3 regions of the Pantoea sp. SGAir0175 genome follow, and region 1 is predicted to be linked to each of the others. Evidence: riboswitches for the same ligand, from Rfam matches in the RefSeq annotation. Region 1 holds a riboswitch; each other region holds the start of a gene.
What was found. Region 1 has a riboswitch for thiamine pyrophosphate ahead of thiC (phosphomethylpyrimidine synthase ThiC). Riboswitches for the same ligand answer to the same signal wherever they lie in the genome.

Region 1 (3,727 bases):
TAACGCCCGGCTTGTCGCATCATCCATACCGGGGTGATATCCACCGGCTGGCGTAACAGGGCGCGCAGATAACGATCGTTCTTCAGTTCACTCATAATGGGCTCTCTCATGCTAAGGCCGGCAGTGTAGCATTTTCACGCCGCGCTGGCGCGACACAGCGCAACCGTATCTTCAATCAGCCGGCGCGCCACGGTGCCCGGCGGCGGCAACAGGGGCAGATCATCGTAGCGATACCAGCCAGCATCCAGCAGCTCTTTACCATCGTGCTGCAGCTCGCCGCCATCGTACTCCGCCATGAACGCCATCATCAGCGAGTGCGGGAACGGCCACGGCTGCGAGGTCACGTAACGCACATTTTTTACCCGCACGTTGCTCTCTTCCATCACCTCGCGGGCCACCGCCTGCTCCAGCGTTTCGCCGACTTCGACAAAACCGGCCAGCACGGTGTAGATGCTGTTGCGATGGCGCGCATGGTTTGCCAGCAGGATCTCCTCACCGCGACGAATCGCCACAATGATGCAGGGGGCGATTTGCGGATAGTAGCGCTCGCGGCAGTGGCTGCACAGGCAGGCAAATTCGCGCTTGCTGTGCTGCATTTCATGGCCGCAATAGCCGCACCAGCGATGCGAACGGTAGAACTCTGCCAGCTGCACGCCGCGCCCGGCGAGCTGAAACAGACCGACATCTTCGTCAATTAGCTGGCGCACCGAGGCCATATTGTCCGGACGCGCTTCGCATACCAGCCAGACGTTTTCGCCCTGCCACTCGCCAATCACTCTGCCGCTGCTGCCGGTCAGGCCAAACTCGCCGGATAAGCCATGCGGCAACTCGCCTTGCGGCAACCAAAGTTTCTGCGCGGAGCTGACAATCCACCAGCCAGCGTCTACGCTTGAGATCTCACGTTGCATCTTAATCGTTGTCCTTAGCGTCAAATGGCACGCTGAAATCCTGATGTTAAGTGTGTAATAAACAACTATAACTCACCTGGAGCCCCGTATGCTTACCCAGTTAGATAACCTGACCGAGCGTGTAGGTGGCGGTAATGAATTAGTCGACTCATGGTTGCGCGCCCGTCGACAGCTGCTCGTCACCTATTACGAGTTAATTGGCATGAAGCCGAACAAAGAAGCGCTGACCGCGCTGGATGAACAGGCGCTGGATGCGTTTTGCCATCGTCTGGTGGACTATCTCTCTACCGGCCACTTCAGCGTTTACGAGCGCATCATCAGCGAGATGTCCGGCGACAGCCCGATGATTGCGGCGGCGCAGATCTATCCGGCGCTGGAAGGCAATACTGAACGTCTGATGCAACTGTATGACAGCCATCTGCAGCAGGCCATTAATGACGACAACTGCGTGGATTTCCAGCAGGCGCTGTCAGAAGTGGGCGAAGCGCTGGAGTCACGCTTTACGCTGGAAGACAAACTGATTCAGCTCGCCTGGGATAACCAGCTGGCGCGCCCGCCGGTGGCCAATGACAGCACCATTGCTCGTCCGGCCTGAACCGCTGCAGTTGTAAAAGACTTGTTATTCAGGAAAAGCCCTTTTATGCTGAATGGGCTTTTTTATTGTCTTTTTAAACGACAATCCACAATCAAACTTTGCGATATAAGCGCAGCGTGCAACAGTCAGTAAAGTCGCTTATCGCGTAAAACGTAAACTTGTCGGAGTGCCCTTAGGGGCTGAGACCGTTAATTCGGGATCCGCGGAACCTGATCAGGTTAGTACCTGCGAAGGGAACAAGAGTAGATGTGATCAGCACGGTGCAGTCAGGCGCCCGCACCGTTTCTGTTACTCCTTCCGGACTCCGGACAAGCAGCTTCCCCTTGTTTTCAGGAAACTTGCTATGTCTGATGCTAAAACCTCACGTCGTGAACAACGCGCGCAGGCGCAAAAATTTATCGATTCGCTCCAGGGAACCGCCTTCCCTAACTCCAAACGTATCTGGATCAGCGGCAGCCGCGCGGATATCCGCGTCCCGATGCGCGAAATTCAGCTCAGCCCGACGCACACCGGCGGCAGCAAAGATCATCCGCAATACGCAGAAAATGAACCGGTGCCGGTGTATGACACTGCCGGTGCCTATGGCGATCCCCACGCGACCATCAATGTGCATCAGGGTCTGGCAAAATTACGCGCCGGCTGGATTGCCGAACGCAACGACAGCGAAACCATCAGCGCACTCAGCTCAAGCTACAGTCAGCAGCGGCTGGCAGATGACGGGCTGGATCATCTGCGTTTTGAACACCTGCCGCTGCCGCGCCGTGCCAAAGCGGGTCGCCGCGTCACGCAGCTGCATTATGCACGTCAGGGCATCATCACGCCGGAGATGGAGTTTATCGCGCTGCGCGAAAACATGGGACGTGAGCGTATCCGCAGTGCAACGCTGTTGCAGCAGCACGCCGGCCACGGCTTCGGCGCGCAGCTGCCGGAGAATATCAGCGCCGAATTCGTACGCGCCGAAGTGGCCAGCGGCCGCGCCATCATTCCTGCCAACATCAATCACCCCGAATCAGAGCCGATGATTATCGGCCGCAATTTTCTGGTAAAGGTTAACGCCAACATCGGCAACTCGGCGGTAAGTTCGTCGATTGAAGAGGAAGTGGAAAAACTGGTATGGGCCACGCGCTGGGGGGCAGATACCGTGATGGATCTGTCGACCGGCCGCTATATCCATGAAACGCGCGAGTGGATTTTGCGCAACAGTCCGGTGCCGATCGGCACGGTGCCAATCTATCAGGCGCTGGAAAAGGTCAACGGCATCGCAGAAGATCTTAACTGGGACATTTTCCGCGATACCCTGCTGGAACAGGCTGAGCAGGGCGTTGATTACTTCACCATTCACGCGGGCGTGCTGCTGCGCTATGTGCCGATGACCGCACAACGACTGACCGGCATCGTGTCGCGCGGCGGCTCCATCATGGCGAAGTGGTGCCTGTCACATCATCAGGAAAACTTCCTCTACCAGCATTTCCGCGAAATCTGTGAAATCTGCGCCGCCTATGATGTCGCGCTGTCGCTCGGTGATGGTTTACGTCCCGGCTCGATTCAGGACGCCAACGACGAAGCCCAGTTTGCCGAACTGCGTACCTTAGGCGAGCTGACGCAAATCGCCTGGCAATATGATGTGCAGGTCATGATTGAAGGCCCCGGTCACGTGCCGATGCAGATGATCCGCCGCAATATGACCGAGCAGCTGGAACATTGCCATGAAGCGCCGTTTTATACGCTGGGCCCGCTGACGACCGATATCGCGCCGGGCTACGATCATTTCACCTCCGGGATTGGCGCCGCCATGATCGGCTGGTTTGGCTGCGCGATGCTGTGCTACGTCACGCCGAAAGAGCACCTTGGCCTGCCGAATAAAGAGGATGTTAAGCAGGGGCTGATTACCTACAAGATCGCGGCGCACGCTGCCGATCTGGCTAAAGGCCATCCCGGCGCGCAGATCCGCGACAACGCCATGTCGAAAGCTCGCTTTGAGTTCCGCTGGGAAGATCAGTTTAATCTGGCGCTCGACCCGCATACCGCGCGGGCCTATCACGACGAAACTCTGCCGCAGGAATCCGGCAAAGTGGCCCACTTCTGTTCCATGTGCGGCCCCAAATTCTGTTCAATGAAAATCACCCAGGAAGTGCGCGAATTTGCCGCCCGTCAGCAGACTGAAGCCCAGCCGATAGCGCTGGGGATGGCGCAAATGTCCGATGCCTTCCGTAGCCGTGGCGGC
Region 2 (3,727 bases), on a different contig from region 1:
GCGCACAGAATGCGTGCCGCTTCGACCAGCGCGAACGGATCGGGCTGCAGCGTGTCGGCATGACCAATCACTTCCAGCTTGATCCACGGCGTGTTAAACAACTCGCGCGCCATGTGCGCGGTGGTGACGGCCTCTTTGACCGTGTGGCAGCCAGCGGTATTGGGCAGCACGCGCACATTCAGGCCCGTCAGCAGCTCGCGAAAAGCCGCGCCCGCCGTGCCTTCGCGGCGCAGGCTGACAGTGATAATTTCACTGCCGGATGCGGCGATCGCCTGCTGCAAAATCGCCGGTGAAGGGTAGCCTGCGGTGCCGAGCAGCAAGCGTGACTGCGGTGTAAAATCGTAAAACATCGCTCAGCCTCCCTGCATCGGTGACAGGACTTCCAGCTGCCAGCCTTCCTGCAACTGCAGGCTGGCATACTGACTTTTCGGCACAAAATCGCCATTGCAGGCGGTGGCAACACAGACCGCATCGATTTGCTGTTCGATCAGCAATTCGCTGAGGCTGCTGGCCTCAGTGCTGATGGTGCGGCCGTTAAGCTGAATATTCATGGCTAACCTCCCCGGACAGGCGCTGCATCAGCTGTTCTGCCATCATTGGTGCCAGCAGAAAACCGTGACGATACATGCCGTTAAGATAAAAAATACCGTTGTGATAGTGGATTTCCGGCAGATTAGCCGGCCATGCCGGACGCAGACCGCTGCCGCTTTCGATGACGCGCGCTTCCGCCAGCGCCGGGTGCAGGGTGTAGGCCGCGCTGAGCAGTTCCATCATGGCGCGCGCGCTGATAGCGCTGGCATCGTCGCTTTCGATCATGGTGGCGCCGAGCATGAAGTGGCCGTCGCGACGCGGCACCAGATAACAGGGAAAACGCGGATGGAGCAGACGAATCGGCCGGGAAAATGACACCTCATGACTCTGCAGGATCAGCATTTCCCCACGCACCGCGCGCAGGCCGGAGAGCTGCGCTCTGGCATGGATACCGCGACAGTCGATGATCCGGCCCGATGGCTGGCGCGCATCAAAGCGGACGCCGCGCTGCAGCAGTTTGTCACGCAGTTCAGCCAGCGCACGGCGCGGATCGAGATGTGCTTCGCGCGGGAAAAACAGTCCGCGCGCAAACCGGTTTTCCAGCGCCGGTTCAAGCGACGCCGGATCAACCCATTGATGCGCCGTCGTCATGCGCGCGAAGCGGTTTAACTCCGGGTTATCACGCGGCGGTGCCAGCACTAACGTACCCTGATGCACCACGCTGCTGACGCGCGTTTGCCACCATGCCGCAGCATGCTGGCCGAGGGTAATTACGTCGGCTGGCGCGCTTTCTGCTTCACACCACGGCGCCAGCATGCCACCGGCAAACCACGAGGCAGGCTGACGCGCTTCATCATCAATGACCTCGACGGTTTCGCCGCGCTCAGCCAGCAGCGTGGCAACACAAAGCCCGGACACACCGCTACCGAGCACGCTCCAGCGGCTCATGAACAACGATCCGGTAAATAATCTGGGAAATTCACATCGGCCTCTCAGTGATAACTGAGACCCGCAGATACAGGTGAAGGGAATCGACGCCAGCGATCGGGCTCGCCTTTGCGCCAGACGGCTTTGCACATGAAGCCGTCAGTCTTCCTACGCCAGTATCAACTGGGTCAGGTTCAAAGGGTCGCTAAGCCGCGCAGTGCGCTATTAGCCTCTCAGTCTCTCAGGCGAGACTCCCCCGACGCGTCTATTTGTATTGCAGGCGCTGGCTGGCGTCAAGCAGCATGTTAACCGAACTGCCCGCGTTGTGGATCAAAATTGCAACATATGGTATACCAGACGGATAGCGGGTAGATGATAAAAAAGACTTTTTTATTATTCACTTATAAATTTTTCAGCTAATCATGGAAGCATTATGAATAAGTTTCGGGTGGCTTTTATTAAAGCAGGATGGCATCAGGCGATCGTGAACAACGCGCTGGTGGGCTTTGAGCAGGAACTGGCAGAACAAGGCGTCGAAAATACATTAACAAGCTATGACGTACCCGGCGCGTTTGAAATGCCGCTGCTGGCTAAACGCCTGGCCGAAACCGGCAAATTTGATGCGATTGTCTGCGCCGCGCTGGTGGTCGACGGTGGCATCTATCGTCATGACTTTGTCGCGCAGGCCGTCGTCGATGGCCTGATGAATGTGCAGCTCGCCACCAATGTTCCGGTGTTTTCGGTGTCACTCACTCCGCACAATTTTCAGCCGGTCGACGCGATTGAAGCGTTTTATACCGAACATTTTATTAAAAAAGGCAAAGAAGCCGCACGCGCCGCTCTGATGATTCATCAGCTACAGATCGATTAATATTTTTTAAGCGGTAGCGGTAATAATTGATGGCCGGATTAAATAAAGAAATTTCTGGCCGATGAATATTTCAACGCGGGGCTATTGACGGCGGGTGATGAAGTGAAATGATTTCGCCAGCATTCCCGCTGGCGAAATCCTGAGTACCGGTAAAATTAACGGCTGACTTCGTGACCAATCAGGCCGCCGATAGCCGCGCCGCCGAGGGTACCGAAGGTGCTGCCACCGGTCAGAACAGCGCCGCCCACCGCACCCACACCGGCGCCAATGGCGGTGTTGCGGCCACGATGAGACATGCCACAAGCCGTTACAGAAAAGGCTAGAACCAATACCACTGCGATATTAAAGCTGCGTTTTAAAACCATCAAAATCCTCATTACCATTAATTCTAATGGAATGTAATAGTGTTAACTTTGTTTGTTGTTTAGCCGCCAAATACCTGGCGTAGCGTGCTTATCCTGGAGGCAAATTTAAGGGGCTTTGCATTTTTGTGGAAGGTAAAAATTCCTATTTTATGCCGGACCTGTCAGGTGCTGGTTATTATTCGTACCTTAAGCCAAATAAAAAGGCATGGCGTGAAGGTTCACGCCATGCCTCGCTGACTTACCGCGTAATGAATTAACGCTGCGGATGATTAACTTCTACTGGTCGTAAATCAAACACCAGCACTTCAGCGTTGTTACCGTTAGCGAACTGCAGCGCCGTCTCATTGCGTACGCGCGCGCCATCGCCGGCTTTAAAGCTCACGCCATTCACTTCAATGCTGCCGCGCGCCACATGAATGTAAGCATAGCGATCGTTAGCCAGTTCCAGCGTCTGCTGCTCGGCACCGTCAAACAGTCCCGCGTAAATACGCATATCCTGACGTACGCGCAGCGAGCCGTTGTCGCCTTGTGGCGAAACAATCAGGCGCAGCTGACCGCGTTTGTCGGCCTCTGCCACTGACACCTGCTGGTAACCTGGCTCGGTACCGCGTTCTGCCGGCACAATCCAGATCTGCAGGAAGTGCACATTATCCTGTTTCGAGTGGTTAAACTCGCTGTGCGTCACGCCGCTGCCAGCGCTCATCAGCTGCACGTCACCGGGCACGATAACCGAACCGGTACCCATGGAATCTTTATGCTCCAGCGCGCCTTCCAGCACGTAAGAGATAATCTCCATGTTGTTGTGCGGATGCGCACCGAAACCGCGACCCGGTGCTACCTGATCATCGTTAATCACCAGCAGATCGGAGAAACCGGTCTGTTGTGGGTCCCAGTAGCTGGCAAACGAAAAGGTATGGCGTGAATGCAGCCAGCCGTGATCGCCTAAGCCACGTTGTTCGGACAGTCGTTGTTCAATCATGGTCTGCTCCTTAAATTTTTAGCTGGAGGGCGAAGGCCCTTCCCGTTGCTGACC
Region 3 (3,727 bases), on a different contig from region 1:
GCCCGGTTGTAACGGCTCCGGCTTGTCGACGTACACCACCGCCCAGGCATCGTGTTCATCGCCGTACAGCGTGCGGTCACCGCTCAGCGCATGCATTTCCTCCGCGTTACGCCACGCGGCCATAGCCTGACTTTCACCCAGCGTCAGCGTCGCGCGCGGATAGCGCTGTGCCAGCGCGGCAAGTTCATGGGCGAGGTAAGCAGCAAACTCCTGCGGCGACACCCGGCCGCCGCGCTCAATAAACAGCGCCTGCGGCGAGTAACAGCCGGCCTGGTCATAGCGCATCACATCGTAAGCCACCTGACGCGCCAGCGCCGGACCGCGCCGCACGTCCAGCGCCGACCGCGCCACCATGCCAAAACTGATTTTGTGGCCGTGCGGCAGAAAGCGCGTGGCTGGCGGCAGACGCCGCTGCATCGCCGTCAGCGCGGCTTCTCCGCCATAAGCCATCACCACGTCTGCCTCGCGGAACCACTGCTGCTCAGTGCGTTCATCACCGCCCTGCCACCATAAGACGGCCAGACAGTCGCCCAGCTGCGGATCGATCTCCGCCAGCAGCTGGGCGAACCAGCCCGCCATCAGCGGCTCTGCGCTCGCCACTTTGCCCACGCTTCCCGCCTTCACCAGCAGGCCGGCAATCAGGCTCCACAGCGGCAAACCCGGCACATTGCCGGCCCAGACCTGCAGCAACAGCTGTGGACCAAACGCGCGGGCCAAGCCGCCTTTTGGCCGCGGCTGAAAATCGTCCAGCATCTGCACGTTGCCGAAATCTTCCGCCAGAAAACGCCGCAGCTGCGGTTCACGGAAGGTTTTGAGATAGCCGGTTAAACCGAGCCGCAGCATCCCGGCGTCATAGCCGGTAACCAGCGGCAGCAACCGCTCCGCCTGCTGGCGCAACGGGTGCGAACGGTCAAGCAGGCGCGAGATGGCTTCATCAATCAACGCGGTGATGCGCACTACGCTCAGGGTGTGCAGGTAGCGGCGCGCGTTATCGCGAACGCTGGCCGCCAGCGTGGCAATCTGCGCCTCGGACAGCACCGGCACGCACACTTCCAGCGCGCTGCCCTGCTGGCCAAAGTGCAGGCTGTGCCACGTCACCTCGCTGTGGCGGATGCCCGGCAGATGGCCGGCATACACTTTCATGCCCGCGCCTGCGCGGCAGCGAGAAACGATTCCATCGCCAGCGAGCAGCCTTTGGCATCGGCGCCCGCGACGCGGCCCAGCAGCTGAAACCCGCCGGGCACCATCACGCCGGCATCTTCGGTCAGAATGGCGGAAACAGAATTGAAATGGGCGAGATCGTGATGCACCAGTACGCCTGTCTCCCCTTCCGGCACGTCCGCACCGGTCAGCGGATTGACCACGCGCGTGCGGATCCAGTGCGGTCCGGATTTCACCGGCGGGCAGATTTCATTGCCGGCATCGTAAAACTGGGTGCTGAGTTCAGTCATGCCGTACATATTGATGCAGTGTGAACGCGGCACGCCGAGCGTCTGCTGCAGCGCGCTATAAAACGCTTCCGCCGCCACTTCACGCGACTGGCCCTTAAAACCCCCGGTGTCGAGGATGCGGCTGCCCGGCGGCAGCACGAAACGTCGCTGCTGACGTGCCAGTTCGTCCAGCAGATGGACAAAACTGTAGCTGGCGCCCAGCAGGGCATAAGGCTGGCCGCTGGCCTGCGCCTGCTCCAGCGCGGCGATCAGACGCGCGATTTTCAGGCCCTGCGCATCGACCATCACTTCGCTGTCTGGCGTGCCGCATTCGTGCATCGCCAGCGTCAGATAGTGGGCCAGCGAAGAGTTGGGCAGCGCGCTGCTGGGCGGAAACAGAATTGCCATCGGCAGGCGCGAATGTCCGGCCATAAAACGCTGGCGGAAGTTGATCAGCATCGAGCGATCATAAACCGCCAGCGTCGGGTGATAGCTGCGCCCCCGGCCGGTACCCGTGGTGCCGCTGGTCATAAAGATGTGGGGAATCTCCGCCACCGGACGGCAGCTCAGCGTCAGATCTTTAAACGCGGTGATCGGCACCGCCGGAATCTGCCGCCACTGTTTGACCGTCAGCGGCGTGCGGCCGCGCTGGCGGGCGAAACGGGCGTAAGGGAGATTGTGTTCGAATTGCCACGCGAACAGCTGCAGCGCCAGCTGGTTGAAATCCGCTTCCGTGGTTTCTTCGCGCTGCATAAACGCCAGCAGCGCGGCAATGATTGACGTTTCGGTCATGAAGGTGCCCTCTTTGGACTGCGGCATAACGGCCAGCCAGGGCCTGAGAAATGCGCAGGATTCGCAGAAAGGCGCAAAGAGGGAATGAGGGCGTGCAGTGACCCCGGTTCCACATCCCTACGCCGGTATTAGCCGGATCAGGTTCAGAGGGTCACTACGTTGCCGGCCGTGACAGCCGCGCGGGTAGAATCTCAGCCCTCTAACAGGGCACCCCTTGGAACAAGCTGCATTCTGGGGTCGGAACGGAGGGCGTGTCAAGGCGGGAAGGCGCAGAACCCCCCGCTTCAGCAACGCGATTATTAACGCGCAATATCACTCACAGGAGCGCGATCAGCCCGGCTGACGCAGGCAAAGCGATCGCTGAGCAGCGGATAGTTTTGCGCATCCGGCAGTTCAAAGTGCCACCATTCGGTGGGCATCCCGACAAAACCGCCGCCGAGCATGATGGCGTTCAGCAACAGGCGATGGCGCTGCGCCTGCTGCGGCACGTTGGGATGGAACGGGTGCGACTCAGCAGACATGTCGTCAAACCCGGTCCCCATCTCCAGAATATTGCCCGCCTCATCCACCAGCGTCACATCGATCGCCACGCCACGGCTGTGATTCGAGCCCCGCGCCGGTGGCACCACATAATCCGCGTCCGGACAGGCATCCCACAAGTGCCACTGCGCCTGCTGCGGACGATACGCGTCCAGCACCAGCAGGCGAAATCCCGCCAGCAGGGCGATGTCGCTGCTGCGGCGCAGCGCGGCGGCGGCATCCGGATGCAGCAACGCCTGCGCGTCGCGATAAATAGCATACCCGGCGATGTTATCGGCGGTGGCGTACTTCAGATCAAACATCAGGCCCGGCAAGGTGGCAGCCAAATCGATTAATTCAACGTCCTGCACTGTACATCATCCTGTTAATTGTTAGCCGGCAGCGTAAAGGGCTGGCGCGGCAGCGTGGTGAGTCGCTCTGCGCCCTGTGCCGTGACGCGCACGGTTTCACTGAAGGCGAGGCCCTGCGCTGAAATATACATGTGAAACACCATGTTTTCCTCCAGTAACCACGGCGCCTGAGGATGAAAACAGCAGCTGAAATCGCTCGGACGCGGAGTGCGCGTATACAGACCCAGCGCATAACCGGTGATGTTGCTGTAATCCTCACGCAGCCCGGCGCTGAGCACCGCCTCACGCGCGACGGCATCCACCGTACAGGCCGCAACGCCCGGCTTCATCGCCCGTAGCTGGCGATCCTGAATGGCGATCAGCTGTTGTGCCAGCGCCGCGCGCGCCGCAGAGATTCCACCGACAATCAGTGGACGCATCAGGCGCGCGCTGTAGTGCCGCACTTTTGGGATCAGCTCAACGTGCAGCACATCGCCCGCTTGCAGACGCTGCTCATGGCCGCTGGCATGCAAAAAGCCGCTATCGCCGCTGGCGATGACAATCGGTCCGGTTTCACCGCTGTCAGCACCGAGCCGCAGAAATTGTGCCGCCGCCAGCGCGGCGACATCACGCACA

Region 2: linked by a shared signal. The riboswitch ahead of C1N56_RS22585 (FAD-dependent oxidoreductase) and the one ahead of thiC (phosphomethylpyrimidine synthase ThiC) in region 1 are both predicted to bind thiamine pyrophosphate.
Region 3: linked by a shared signal. The riboswitch ahead of C1N56_RS21555 (LuxE/PaaK family acyltransferase) and the one ahead of thiC (phosphomethylpyrimidine synthase ThiC) in region 1 are both predicted to bind thiamine pyrophosphate.

The regions. Positions count from the first base shown of each region.
Region 1 is NZ_CP028081.1:3,823,598-3,827,324, forward strand. It holds gene hemE (uroporphyrinogen decarboxylase) at 1-95, opposite strand, end outside; gene nudC (NAD(+) diphosphatase) at 135-908, opposite strand; gene C1N56_RS17885 (Rsd/AlgQ family anti-sigma factor) at 997-1,503, shown strand; TPP riboswitch at 1,656-1,756, shown strand; gene thiC (phosphomethylpyrimidine synthase ThiC) at 1,847-3,727, shown strand, end outside.
Region 2 is NZ_CP028082.1:694,183-697,909, reverse strand. It holds gene C1N56_RS22595 (thiazole synthase) at 1-350, opposite strand, end outside; gene thiS (sulfur carrier protein ThiS) at 354-551, opposite strand; gene C1N56_RS22585 (FAD-dependent oxidoreductase) at 535-1,479, opposite strand; TPP riboswitch at 1,607-1,726, opposite strand; gene C1N56_RS22580 (6,7-dimethyl-8-ribityllumazine synthase) at 1,892-2,329, shown strand; gene C1N56_RS22575 (glycine zipper 2TM domain-containing protein) at 2,485-2,694, opposite strand; gene C1N56_RS22570 (pirin family protein) at 2,948-3,673, opposite strand.
Region 3 is NZ_CP028082.1:494,041-497,767, forward strand. It holds gene C1N56_RS21550 (acyl-CoA reductase) at 1-1,143, opposite strand, end outside; gene C1N56_RS21555 (LuxE/PaaK family acyltransferase) at 1,140-2,222, opposite strand; TPP riboswitch at 2,318-2,447, opposite strand; gene ddpX (D-alanyl-D-alanine dipeptidase) at 2,522-3,112, opposite strand; gene C1N56_RS21565 (M24 family metallopeptidase) at 3,127-3,727, opposite strand, start outside.